Regions from separate parts of the Bacillus sp. N5-665 genome, predicted to be linked through region 2. Evidence: a T-box and tRNA genes for the amino acid it is inferred to sense, from the RefSeq annotation. Region 2 holds a T-box; the other holds one or more tRNA genes.

Region 1 (6,318 bases), 640 kb from region 2:
GATAAGTGCTGAAAGCATCTAAGCATGAAGCCCCCCTCAAGATGAGATTTCCCATAGCGTAAGCTAGTAAGATCCCTGAAAGATGATCAGGTTGATAGGTTCGAGGTGGAAGCATGGTGACATGTGGAGCTGACGAATACTAATAGATCGAGGACTTAACCATATAATATGTAGCAATGTTATCTAGTTTTGAGAGAACATAAAAAAACTTGTTGACTTTTAAAGTAAATAAGTTATAATAATGATTGTCTCAAAAGAATAATGTCTGGTAATGATGGCAGAGAGGTCACACCCGTTCCCATACCGAACACGGAAGTTAAGCTCTCTAGCGCCGATGGTAGTTGGGACCTTGTCCCTGTGAGAGTAGGACGTTGCCAGGCAATATTATTCCGCAGTAGCTCAGCGGTAGAGCTATCGGCTGTTAACCGATCGGTCGTAGGTTCGATTCCTACCTGCGGAGCCATTGGAGAGCTGTCCGAGTTGGCCGAAGGAGCACGATTGGAAATCGTGTATACGTCACAAGCGTATCAAGGGTTCGAATCCCTTGCTCTCCGCCATAGGATTTATAATATTTGGCCCGTTGGTCAAGTGGTTAAGACACCGCCCTTTCACGGCGGTAACACGGGTTCGAATCCCGTACGGGTCACCACTTTGGAGGATTAGCTCAGCTGGGAGAGCACCTGCCTTACAAGCAGGGGGTCGGCGGTTCGATCCCGTCATCCTCCACCATATAAATTATATAAATAGTATTGTCGCGGGGTGGAGCAGCACGGTAGCTCGTCGGGCTCATAACCCGAAGGTCGCAGGTTCAAATCCTGTCCCCGCAACCAAATGGTCCCGTGGTGTAGTGGTTAACATGCCTGCCTGTCACGCAGGAGATCGCCGGTTCGACCCCGGTCGGGACCGCCATTTTAATAAGGCTCGGTAGCTCAGTCGGTAGAGCAGAGGACTGAAAATCCTCGTGTCGGCGGTTCGATTCCGTCCCGAGCCACCATTTATTTTAATAAAATACGCCGGCTTAGCTCAATTGGTAGAGCAACTGACTTGTAATCAGTAGGTTGGGGGTTCAAGTCCTCTAGCCGGCACCATGTAAGTTTCGGAGGGGTAGCGAAGTGGCTAAACGCGGCGGACTGTAAATCCGCTCCTTCGGGTTCGGCAGTTCGAATCTGCCCCCCTCCACCATTTACATAGGGGCATAGTTTAAAGGTAGAACTGAGGTCTCCAAAACCTCCAGTGTGGGTTCGATTCCTACTGCCCCTGCCAAATATATTTACACAACATGGCGGTTGTGGCGAAGTGGTTAACGCACCGGATTGTGGCTCCGGCATTCGTGGGTTCGATTCCCATCAGTCGCCCCATTTTTATTTTAAAAATTACAAATAATCTAATGGATACTTACATATAATTAAGTAAGAAATCGATGGGCTATAGCCAAGCGGTAAGGCAACGGACTTTGACTCCGTCATGCGCTGGTTCGAATCCAGCTAGCCCAGCCATTTTTGCGGAAGTAGTTCAGTGGTAGAATACAACCTTGCCAAGGTTGGGGTCGCGGGTTCGAATCCCGTCTTCCGCTCCAATAAAATTTAACATGGCGGCATAGCCAAGTGGTAAGGCAGAGGTCTGCAAAACCTTTACCACCGGTTCAAATCCGGTTGCCGCCTTTCTTTTGTGCCGATGTGGCGGAATTGGCAGACGCGCACGACTCAAAATCGTGTTCCTTCGGGAGTGTCGGTTCGACCCCGACCATCGGTATCACGAACGGCGTAAAAAAAACTCTATACTAATTGTATAGAGTTTTTTTGTGTTTTCTTCGCGCGATAAAATAAGCATAAAAAATGTGCGGTGAGTAAACGTAGAATATTATAATCGGAAGCTGAATGAAAATATTCTATACTGATTGCCAACTTCGAAATTTAAGACCCATACAATAAAATAAAACGTTTGCTTGAACGACTGAACGTTAAAAATCGATCCACCTTATTTACTTTTAAAAATTTTTCTCTATCAAAGCCCATACGATACACTTCAGTTGGAGTAAACTGCGAAACACTAAAAGGATAAAAACGAATATTCATTTTTATCCTTTTAGTTCCATTTTATAGAGAATCTCCCCATCCTGGTGACATGAAGTTAAATCCGACACCACCAGTAGATATTAGCACATGATCAGCTGTTAATTTCGTAATTTCTAAAAACTTCTTTTCAAATTCTTCTCTGTTGTACTTGTACATAGTTGAGTGGCACGACCACATTTGCGTTGAAGTACTCAACCAGTCCCCTAATTCCTTTAATTCAGGAAACGACTCAAAGTGAATTGGTTCATCTAATTTCATGAATCTCACTTGATAGATAGTTGGGTTTAGCTTTTCTCCTATCCCTTTAAGACCATGTGCTTTTTTCTCATTTGAATGTGTCATAATTACTCTCCCCTATCTTTCCTTCAAATTTTTTCCTATTTTAATTATACAGCAATAGAAAGTAATTAAGGAAATATTATGGGAATCGGCGATGTAAAAAGACTCTAACAGAAATGTTAGAGTCTCTTTTGTTAAATTATGTTATGTAATTCTAAAATTCGTGATAAATGTAGGAATTCATGTATAATATAACTTGCGGATAGAAAAAAATGATAGTAATTTATATTATGTCTGTAATATGAATCAAAAATGAACTTTTTATATTTCTTTTAAAAATGTGTTGAATACACGTTATATTTTATATTAATATTTTTATGTAGATTTAAAACGGGAAAGAGAGTGGAAAGTATGGGTCGTAAATGGAATAATATTAAAGAAAAAAAAGCATCAAAAGATGCAAATACAAGCCGTATATACGCGAAATTTGGACGTGAAATTTATGTGGCAGCAAAACAAGGCGAGCCAGATCCAGAATCAAACCAAGCGCTTAGAGTTGTATTAGAACGTGCGAAAACATACAACGTACCAAGAACAATTATTGATCGTGCAGTTGAAAAGGCAAAAGGCGGTTCAGAAGAAAATTATGACGAGCTTCGTTATGAAGGATTCGGACCAAACGGATCTATGGTAATTGTAGATACACTTACAAATAACGTAAACCGTACTGCAGCAGATGTACGAGCTGCATTTAGCAAAAACAGTGGTAACATGGGTGTAAACGGTTCTGTAGCTTACATGTTTGATGCGACAGCTGTTATCGGTCTTGAAGGTAAAACATCAGATGAAGTTCTTGAAATTTTAATGGAAGCAGATGTTGATGCACGTGACATTCTAGAAGAAGAAGATTCTGTTATCGTGTATGCTGAACCTGATCAATTCCATTCCGTACAATCTGCACTTAAAGATGCTGGTGTTGAAGAATTCACAGTTGCAGAATTAACAATGCTTGCACAAAGTGATGTAGAACTTCCTGAAGATGCTCAAGTACAATTTGAAAAAATGGTTGATGCATTAGAAGATCTAGAAGATGTGCAACAAGTTTACCACAACGTAGACTTAGGAGAATAATACGATAGAAGCCCCTGTTCATTTAACGGATAGGGGCTTTTTTTCATGAAGTTAATTAAGAGGATGAATTAGTAAAGGTATTTTGTTGTAGACAGGGAATATGCTTATAGGGATATGTGAAATATTCATTATTGCTAGGAGGCTTAATATGGAACATAAAACACCAAAACATATCGTTGCTGTAGCAGGTTATTTAACAAATGAAAAAGACGAAGTGTTATTGGCTAAAGTACATTGGCGATCGGATACGTGGGAGTTGCCAGGAGGACAGGTGGAAGAAGGAGAAGCGCTCGATCAAGCTGTTTGTAGGGAAATGTTTGAGGAAACGGGTTTAACGGTGAAGCCTATCGGAGTTACAGGTGTTTACTATAATGCTTCTATGCATATTTTATCTGTTGTTTTTAAAGTCGCATATGTGAGTGGTGAAATAAAAATTCAACCTGAAGAAATACAAGAGGCTAAATTTGTTGCTTTAGATGAAGAGAACATAGATGAGTACTTAACGCGTCCTCATATGAAATCCAGAACGCTTGATGCGATGAGAGCAACACATTGTATTCCGTACGAAACGTGGGAAGTGCAGCCGTATAATTTAATAGGTAGATTGTAAAGAAAAGAGTAGCCGGTTTGAGATACAATCAAATCACTACTCTTTTTTGTATACTGTTTAAGAAAAAGGTCAAAATAATAATAGTGCTAGTGTTGATTTTTAGAACGTTTGTTCTGTATAATGTATGATATATTGTATACATTTAGATTACTAGATACTTACAAATATATATATTTGTAGATGATATAATGAAAATAGGGTGTTTTAATAGGGAAGTATAGGCTTAAGGTATACTCTGCTATTGGTTTAGCATAATCTATATTCAATATTTCAGATGAATAGTAGATAAAAAAAGACTGTGATACAATACTTTTTTATACCTTACAATGATGTAAGGTACGTGTAAGAGAAATCGATGGGATGTTTTTTTACAACAAGGTATTCTTAAAGTAAGAGTTATATGCTGTGTGGAAAAGAGGTGTTCAAGATGAAAGAACGAGTATTATCTAGGGTGAACTATCATCAAAAAGTTGCATTAAATCCAATGACTAAATTCTTTTATAAAGCCATTATTTTATTATTATTGTTAAGTTGTACATTATTATTCGTTGGAAATGTAATGATCGAGCAAAGTGATATTAGTAAATTACATGTACCGGCTAAGTTAGAGGTGCCAGAATCATTAACACATGCATTTATTGCGACAGAAGATAAAAGGTTTTATCATCATAATGGTTTAGATTATATAGCGATTGTCAGAGCGTCTGTTGAGAATATAAAGGCTGGTGGTGTTGTGCAAGGCGGAAGCACAATTACACAGCAGTTATCCAAAAATGCTTTTTTAACGAATGAACGTACATTTTCTCGTAAGTGGAAAGAGATTTTCTATACGAAAAAAATTGAACGTACATTTACGAAGGATGAAATTTTAAAATTGTATGTAAGTAATATTTATTACGGAGAAGGAGCATGGGGAATTGAAAAAGCGGCAAACCTTTACTTCGGTAAAAAGGTGGACCAATTAACGCTGGCTGAAAGTGCAATGATGGCTGCTGTAGTAAAAGCACCTGCTTATTACTCACCTGCACAAAATTATGATAAGGCCGTAGAGAGACGAAATGTCGTTTTGAGATTGATGGAGAAGGAAGGCTATATCAATCATGATGAGTATGTGCAAGCAGTTAGTGAGAAATTAGTAATTCGTCATGATATAAAAACAGAGCAGTCGATGTTAAATAATGCGCGCGAAAAAGCAGTAAGCTAAAGGAAGCTCCTACATAGGAGCTTCTTTTTTTTGAATAAATTGTGACAAATTGTGACACAATATCGTCACAATTATTGTATTTTTGTAATTTATGTGAGCGTGTTCATTGCGTGACGTATATAAGTGTTGATATTATGTGTATTGTGTACAATGCTGTATACAGAATATGAATTTAAAGAGGAATGTATATGAAATCAAATAAACTCATGGCTCTTGGTGTAGTTTTTTCTATCGCAGTATTAATTGTAATCGGAACAATTGCGTATAGCATCATAAATGACAAAAAAGATAAAGGGAATGAGATGTTTGCTTATTCCACACAACAATCTTTAGGGAAAGATGATGCACCAGTTAAGGTAGTTGAATTTGGAGACTTCAAATGTCCTGCGTGTCGTACTTGGGATGTAACAGTATTACCACGATTAAAAGAAGAGTATATTGATAAAGGTAAAGTGCAGTTATACTTTATTAACTTCCCATTTATCGGAAAAGACTCTGATTTAGGTGCAGCAGCTGGTGAAGCAATTTATAAACAAGATCAAGATTCATTCTGGATTTTCTATGATGAAATTTATCAAAGTCAAAAGAAAGACACGGAAGAATGGATTACAGAAGAATTACTTCTTAACATTGTGAAAGAGAAGCTTCCGAAAGTTGATGTAGAACAATTTAAGAAAGATTTACACAGTAAAGAAATAAAAGAAAAAGTACGTAAAGATTCAGATCGTGCTCAAAAATTAAAAGTTCAAGGTGCTCCTTCAGTATATATAAACGGAAATCTTGCAAACCCTGATTTCGATAGTATGAAGAAGGCGATTGATAAAGAATTGAAAAAGTGATGAGTATCTCATCACTTTTTCGACTTTTTTCGATAAAATTCTTGCTTCCGTTTTTTTTACATGCTATACTACTTTACATAAGTTATTCTAATATCTTATATTTTTTTCATATTTGCGGGTGTAGTTTAGTGGTAAAACAAGAGCCTTCCAAGCTCTGGTCGAGAGTTCGATTCTCTTCAC
Region 2 (6,318 bases):
TTAGCTGAAATATATTCTAGACAAAAATACATTTATGTTTTAAAATTAGTACCAAGTCATAATAATTGATATAAAACGGAGGGCTGCGATGTGAACGTGGGCATTTTAGGAATCGGAAGATATGTGCCAGAAAAAGTAGTCACAAATCACGATTTAGAGAAAATCGTAGATACATCTGATGAATGGATTCGTACGAGAACGGGAATTGCAGAAAGACGCATTGCCGATGATACAATAGATACTTCATATATGGCGGTAGAGGCTTCTAAAAAAGCACTTGAAGATGCCGGGATTAGTGGAGAGGATATCGATCTGATTTTAGTGGCAACAGTAACACCAGATCGCGCATTCCCAGCAGTAGCTTGTGTCATTCAAGAAGCCATTGGCGCAAAACACGCAGCCGCAATGGATTTAAGTGCAGCGTGTGCTGGTTTTATGTACGGAATGATTACAGCGCAGCAATTTATTCAAACGGGAACTTATAAAAATGTATTAGTAGTTGGTAGTGATAAACTATCTAAAATTGTAGACTGGAATGATCGAAATACAGCAGTACTATTTGGAGACGGAGCCGGTGCTATCGTAATGGGGGCTGTTTCAGAAGGAAGAGGCGTTCTATCTTTCGAATTAGGAGCAGACGGAAGCGGCGGTAAGCATCTTTATCAAGACGAGTATGTTATGATGAACGGCAGAGAAGTCTTTAAATTTGCTGTTCGCCAACTTGGTGATTCCTGTCTTCGCGTGTTAGAAAAAGCGGGACTTACGAAAGAGGATGTGGATTTTTTAGTACCACATCAAGCGAATATTCGTATTATGGAATCTGCAAGAGAGAGATTAAATTTACCACAAGAAAAAATGAGTATGACAATTGAAAAGTTTGGTAATACATCAGCTTCTTCAATTCCAATTGCAATGGTAGAGGAATTGCAAAATGGACGTATTCAAGATGGTGATTTAATTATACTTGTTGGTTTCGGCGGCGGATTAACATGGGGAGCAGTTGCTCTTCGTTGGGGTAAATAAGGACTGAGAGAAAAAAAGGAGTGTATTTTGTATGGAGAAAAAGAGGGTCGTAATTACAGGACTAGGAGCTGTTACACCGATCGGAACAGATGTTGAAACAGCGTGGGAAAACATTAAAAAGGGTGTATCTGGAATCGGACGACTTACAAGAATTGATCCGGAACTATTTCCAGCAAAAGTAGCAGCAGAAATTAATGACTTTGAAGTCGAGAAATATATTGATAAAAAAGAAGCGCGCCGTATGGATCGCTTTACACAATATGCAGTAGCAGCAGCGAAAATGGCAGTTGCAGATGCAAAGCTTGAAATTACAGAAGAAAACGGACCTCGAATTGGGGTATGGATTGGTTCTGGTATTGGCGGTATGGAAACATACGAAGAACAATTTAAGATTTTTACTGAGAAAGGTCCGCGCCGCGTGAGTCCATTCTTCGTACCAATGATGATTCCAGATATGGCAGCAGGTCAAGTATCGATCGCAACAGGAGCAAAAGGAATTAACACTTGTTCTGTAACGGCTTGTGCATCTGGTGCAAACTCAATTGGTGATGCATTTAAAGCGATTCAACGCGGTGATGCTGATGCAATGATAACAGGCGGAGCAGAAGCGCCGTTAACAAGTATGGCATTTGCCGGATTTAGTTCAGCGAAAGCATTAACATTTAATGAAGATCCAGCAACAGCTTGCCGTCCATTTGATAAAAATCGTAGCGGTTTCGTAATGGGTGAAGGTTCAGGTATTTTAATTCTTGAAGAATTAGAGCACGCATTAGCTCGTGGTGCTCACATTTATGCGGAAATCGCTGGTTATGGTGCAACTGGCGATGCATTCCATATTACAATGCCGGCTCCTGGCGGTGAAGGCGGCGTGCGTGCAATGCGTCAAGCTTTAGCGGATGCAGGTCTACAGCCAGAAGATATTGATTACATTAATGCGCACGGTACAAGTACGGATGCGAATGAAAAGTATGAAACGATGGCAATTAAAGAAACGTTCGGTGAGCATGCGTACAAAGTAGCAATTAGCTCAACGAAATCAATGACAGGTCACTTATTAGGAGCAGCTGGTGCTGTTGAAGCGATCTTCTCAATTAAATCAATTACAGACGGAGTAATCCCTCCAACAATTAACTATGAAACACCAGATCCAGAATGTGACTTAGATTACGTACCGAATAAAGCGAGACAACAAGAAGTAAATGCAGTATTAAGTAACTCACTAGGATTCGGTGGTCATAACGCAGTATTAGTATTTAAATCGTATAAATAATAGATGAAATAAGGAGTTTTTTCGTAGCATATTACGAAAAAACTCCTTATTTATTTTTACGCCTTTTTCTCCTTTTGCATATACATAAGAAAAAGGAGGGATAAAGATGGGGATTGTTGAAACTGCTGAGTGGTTACATCTATATTATGGACGGCCAGAAAAGCTGTGTGAGAAGTTTACGAAGTATATCCCGCTGCCAAAAGAAAGATTGTATCGCTTTTTAATTTCTAAAGGTATGTATCGCCCGGTTATGCGAGGAGAACAGGAAATTAAAGAGTTAGAGAAAAAGGAAATTTGGAAAGAGTTACGTACGGAGTATGAGAAACTAAAAAATTGGTTAAAAGGTCCAGATGTCCCTGTCTTTATTTTATTATCAGATTCCTATAATCGAACTGTACAAGAAGAGTATAACGGTAGGGCTGGATTATCTATGCGTCATGTTATTTTCTTATTCGTATGTGGACGGAATTCGGTGGAAGAATTAAAGGTGTTATTGGCGCATGAATATCATCACATATGCAGGTTACATCAAATTGAGACGAAAGAAACAGAATATACATTACTTGATACGATGATTATGGAAGGGCTAGCTGAGCAAGCGGTAACGGAAAGATATTCAGAAAAAAACAATGCACCGTGGACGACGTATCTTTCAAAAGAAGAGGCTATTTATTATTGGAAAAATGTTGTACATGAAAGAATAAGTATAAAACGAGGAACAAGGGAGCACGACATCTTATTAAATGGATTTCACTCTTATCCGAAGATGCTTGGTTATGCGCTTGGATTTCATATTGTCAAAGATTGTGTAACATTGGAAGGAGAAGATACACTTTCTTTATTATCTATAGATGCAAAAGAAATATTGAATAAAGCAAATACATTTCATATATAAAAAACAGGAGCTCTATTTCCTGTTTTTTTTAGTATTAATAGAAGAAGAAATAATAATTAGAATATATTTCCTTAGGTGGAATAAAGTTAAGAAAAATTGAACATAATGATTGATACAAACAGTAGTGAAGTGAGGGGTAGTGAATGTTATATCTACATGATGTATGGGTAAATTGGTTTGAAGGTGAAGAGAATGGGTATAACGTTTGTCATTTTTACGAATGGCGGAAAGATGATACGATTGAGCTATTAGATCAAGTGCCATTATTAAAAGTAGATGCCACATTATATCATTACATCGAGGACGAATTGTTAGAGCTTCCGCAAAAAATGTTGGAAGACGTACATCATAAGGCATATATTCGTAAAAATCATGAACGTTTGCAGCAAGAGTATTGCTTTGTTGTTACAGATGGAAAAGGAATTATTGCGATCGACACAATTGGTTACAATGTACCAATTCGAAAGAGCAGACTTATACCGCGCCAAGAGCAGATGGTATATGAGATGGTAGAAAACGTACAAGCAGAAAAGTATGAGTTCCAAGTAGAAGAAATGGAAAAAGAACATCATATTTTATCACCATCACCTTTCATTATGAATGGCTTAACTCGTAAAGAAAGACAGCTGAAACAATTATTATTTATGGCGTTAGATCAATTACATACAACGAAAAACACAGCGGAAATTCGCTATTGGTTCACAGAGTGGGATCCATCAGCATACGGAATGGTTCAACATATGGAATTTGAAGATATTTGGGCTAAACTGTATGATGAAGCGAAAACAGGCTGGTCTGAGAAGCACGAACAATTATGCGAGCGTCTTGTAAAAGGACAGCCATTTTTTGAAAAGTTATGGGAAATGGAAAACGAGCAAAAGGTAAATTAAAAAAACCGCCAATTGGCGGTTTTTTTAATTTGTTGTAACTTAGCTCCGGCTCCTAGCCCTTCGCGTCTAAGAACCTTCCGCATAAGAAGACAAAAAGCGTCTTCTATGCGAAAGAACCCTAGCTAGTCAGAGCTGAACGAGCCGCTTCCGCTTTATATAGAAATCCAGCTCCAGCGGCAAGAATGTTCGGTGGCTTCGCGCCTTCCTGCGAGGCAAAACCCGCCTCTACGTCAGGAGCTCCATCCCCCTCACATTCTGAACGAGCCGCTTCCGCTTTATAAGTTACCTACGTTTTCTACTTAGTCCCATTGCGTTTTCTACTTTGCGTAGTTGTTTGAATGCAACGCGGTTTGCTTTTTCTGCACCTTTGTCTAGAATTTCGTCTAGTTCTGGTGAGTTGATTAGTTCGTTATATTTGTCTTGGATTGGACGAATTGCTTCTACGACTACTTGTGCTAGGTCGCCTTTGAAGTCGCCGTATCCTTTTCCTTCGTACATTGCTTCGATTTCTTCAACTGTTTTTCCAGAGAATGAAGAGTAGATTGTTAATAAGTTAGAGATGCCAGGTTTGTTTTCTTTATCAAATTTCACGATACCTTCAGAATCAGTTACAGCACTTTTAATTTTCTTTTCAATTGTTTTTGGTTCATCAAGCATACTGATCATTGCTTTTGGATTCGGATCAGATTTGCTCATTTTTTTCGTAGGTTCTGTTAATGACATAACGCGAGCTCCTACTTTTGGAATACGAATTTCAGGGACAGTGAACACTTCACGGAAGCGTTTGTTGAAACGCTCTGCTAGGTCGCGTGTTAATTCCATATGTTGTTTTTGATCATCACCAACAGGTACGATTTCAGTGTTGTAAAGTAAAATATCAGCAGCCATTAATGGTGGATACGTTAGTAATCCAGCTGGAACTGAATCTCTACCAGAAGATTTATCTTTATATTGCGTCATACGCTCTAATTCTCCAACGTAAGCAACTGATTGCATAATCCATCCTAGTTGAGCGTGTGCTGGTACTTCTGATTGTACAAATAGAGTAGCTTTTTCAGGATCGATGCCACATGCTACATAAAGTGCAGCAAGACTGCGAATGTTTTTACGAAGTTGTACGGGATCTTGAGGTACTGTAATCGCGTGTTGGTTTACAATACAGAAATAACAGTCGTGTTCATTTTGAAGCTCTGTAAATTGCTTCATAGCTCCTAAATAGTTTCCAAGTGTAATCGTTCCACTCGGCTGAATACCAGAAAAGATAACTGACATAAGTAATTCCTCCTAAATTTGAATGCGTGATGGGGAAGAGAAGGCAAACAAAAAAGCCCATTCATCCCAAAAACTATAGGGACGAATGGACCGCGGTACCACCCTAATTATTTCACTACTGTGAAATCTCTCTAATCCATAATAACGTTTGGATATAACGCCAAAGCCTACTACTTTCGGTTCGGTTTGGTGCTCAAAAGCCCATTCCATACTGCGCAATTACTTGTTCACACCAGCCACAAGCTCTCTGAAATTGCCTCAATATGTACTCTTCTTTATCATCGCATACATATAAATTTATTTATTGTTACCTAAGCTCTTTTAATATGAAAGAACTAAAGTTTTATAACAAAATGTTTTGCTGATTATTATATCATATGGGATAGTGTTTGCAAACTACATCAAAATAGTAAAGCTAATGAGGGTCGAGAACAACCCAAGAACGATACCGGTAATGCAAATTGGATACGTCCATTTGAATGAATATGTTTTATAAATACGTTCTTTCTTATCGACAGGTTCCTCTACTTCTTCAATTAAAGACTCAATTTTTTTGTTCGTACCAAATACTCTTTGGAAGGCGTAAATTGTTACGTTAAAAAATCCATTTTGAAATATGAATAAAAAACCGCCTATAAGAATAAAAAATAGTGCGACATAAAACGATATGTTGACAAAATTCAACAAAAATTGCGATGAAACGAGGAATGCGCCAATACTAGAAGCGATTATCGCTATGAAAATTAGTATACAAGTATGAAAAAAAACTTTATTCAAAATGTTCCCCTCCGTCAAAATATTACTAGAATTATTATACTATAAAAGCTATAATATGTACTAGAATTAATTTTTTGAAAATTATACGCAATTAAAGGTCTGATTTCAAGATGATGGTAGCAATGTTAACGTATCCCTTTACAAAAAAATAAAAAAATAAATATTTTATTAAAAATTTTAACAAAAAAACA

The links. The T-box of region 2 lies ahead of trpS (tryptophan--tRNA ligase). A T-box ahead of a tRNA ligase gene usually reads a tRNA of that ligase, here a tRNA-Trp.
Region 1: it has a tRNA-Trp gene. The T-box ahead of trpS (tryptophan--tRNA ligase) is inferred to sense a tRNA for this amino acid. The anticodon was not compared.

Annotation. Positions count from the first base shown of each region.
Region 1 is NZ_CP093325.1:4,998,562-5,004,879, reverse strand. It holds rRNA gene MNO09_RS28310 (23S ribosomal RNA) at 1-163, shown strand, start outside; rRNA gene rrf (5S ribosomal RNA) at 265-380, shown strand; tRNA gene MNO09_RS28300 (tRNA-Asn) at 389-463, shown strand; tRNA gene MNO09_RS28295 (tRNA-Ser) at 466-557, shown strand; tRNA gene MNO09_RS28290 (tRNA-Glu) at 575-649, shown strand; tRNA gene MNO09_RS28285 (tRNA-Val) at 654-729, shown strand; tRNA gene MNO09_RS28280 (tRNA-Met) at 754-830, shown strand; tRNA gene MNO09_RS28275 (tRNA-Asp) at 834-909, shown strand; tRNA gene MNO09_RS28270 (tRNA-Phe) at 919-994, shown strand; tRNA gene MNO09_RS28265 (tRNA-Thr) at 1,013-1,088, shown strand; tRNA gene MNO09_RS28260 (tRNA-Tyr) at 1,099-1,182, shown strand; tRNA gene MNO09_RS28255 (tRNA-Trp) at 1,190-1,263, shown strand; tRNA gene MNO09_RS28250 (tRNA-His) at 1,283-1,358, shown strand; tRNA gene MNO09_RS28245 (tRNA-Gln) at 1,422-1,496, shown strand; tRNA gene MNO09_RS28240 (tRNA-Gly) at 1,502-1,576, shown strand; tRNA gene MNO09_RS28235 (tRNA-Cys) at 1,591-1,661, shown strand; tRNA gene MNO09_RS28230 (tRNA-Leu) at 1,671-1,752, shown strand; gene MNO09_RS28225 (DUF3884 family protein) at 2,097-2,417, opposite strand; gene MNO09_RS28220 (YebC/PmpR family DNA-binding transcriptional regulator) at 2,766-3,485, shown strand; gene MNO09_RS28215 (NUDIX hydrolase) at 3,634-4,095, shown strand; gene MNO09_RS28210 (transglycosylase domain-containing protein) at 4,523-5,299, shown strand; gene MNO09_RS28205 (DsbA family protein) at 5,488-6,138, shown strand; tRNA gene MNO09_RS28200 (tRNA-Gly) at 6,253-6,318, shown strand, end outside.
Region 2 is NZ_CP093325.1:4,357,393-4,363,710, reverse strand. It holds gene fabH (beta-ketoacyl-ACP synthase III) at 91-1,023, shown strand; gene fabF (beta-ketoacyl-ACP synthase II) at 1,055-2,293, shown strand; gene MNO09_RS24985 (DUF2268 domain-containing putative Zn-dependent protease) at 2,400-3,188, shown strand; gene MNO09_RS24980 (YjbA family protein) at 3,332-4,078, shown strand; gene trpS (tryptophan--tRNA ligase) at 4,361-5,350, opposite strand; T-box leader at 5,425-5,641, opposite strand; gene MNO09_RS24970 (DUF3899 domain-containing protein) at 5,747-6,127, opposite strand.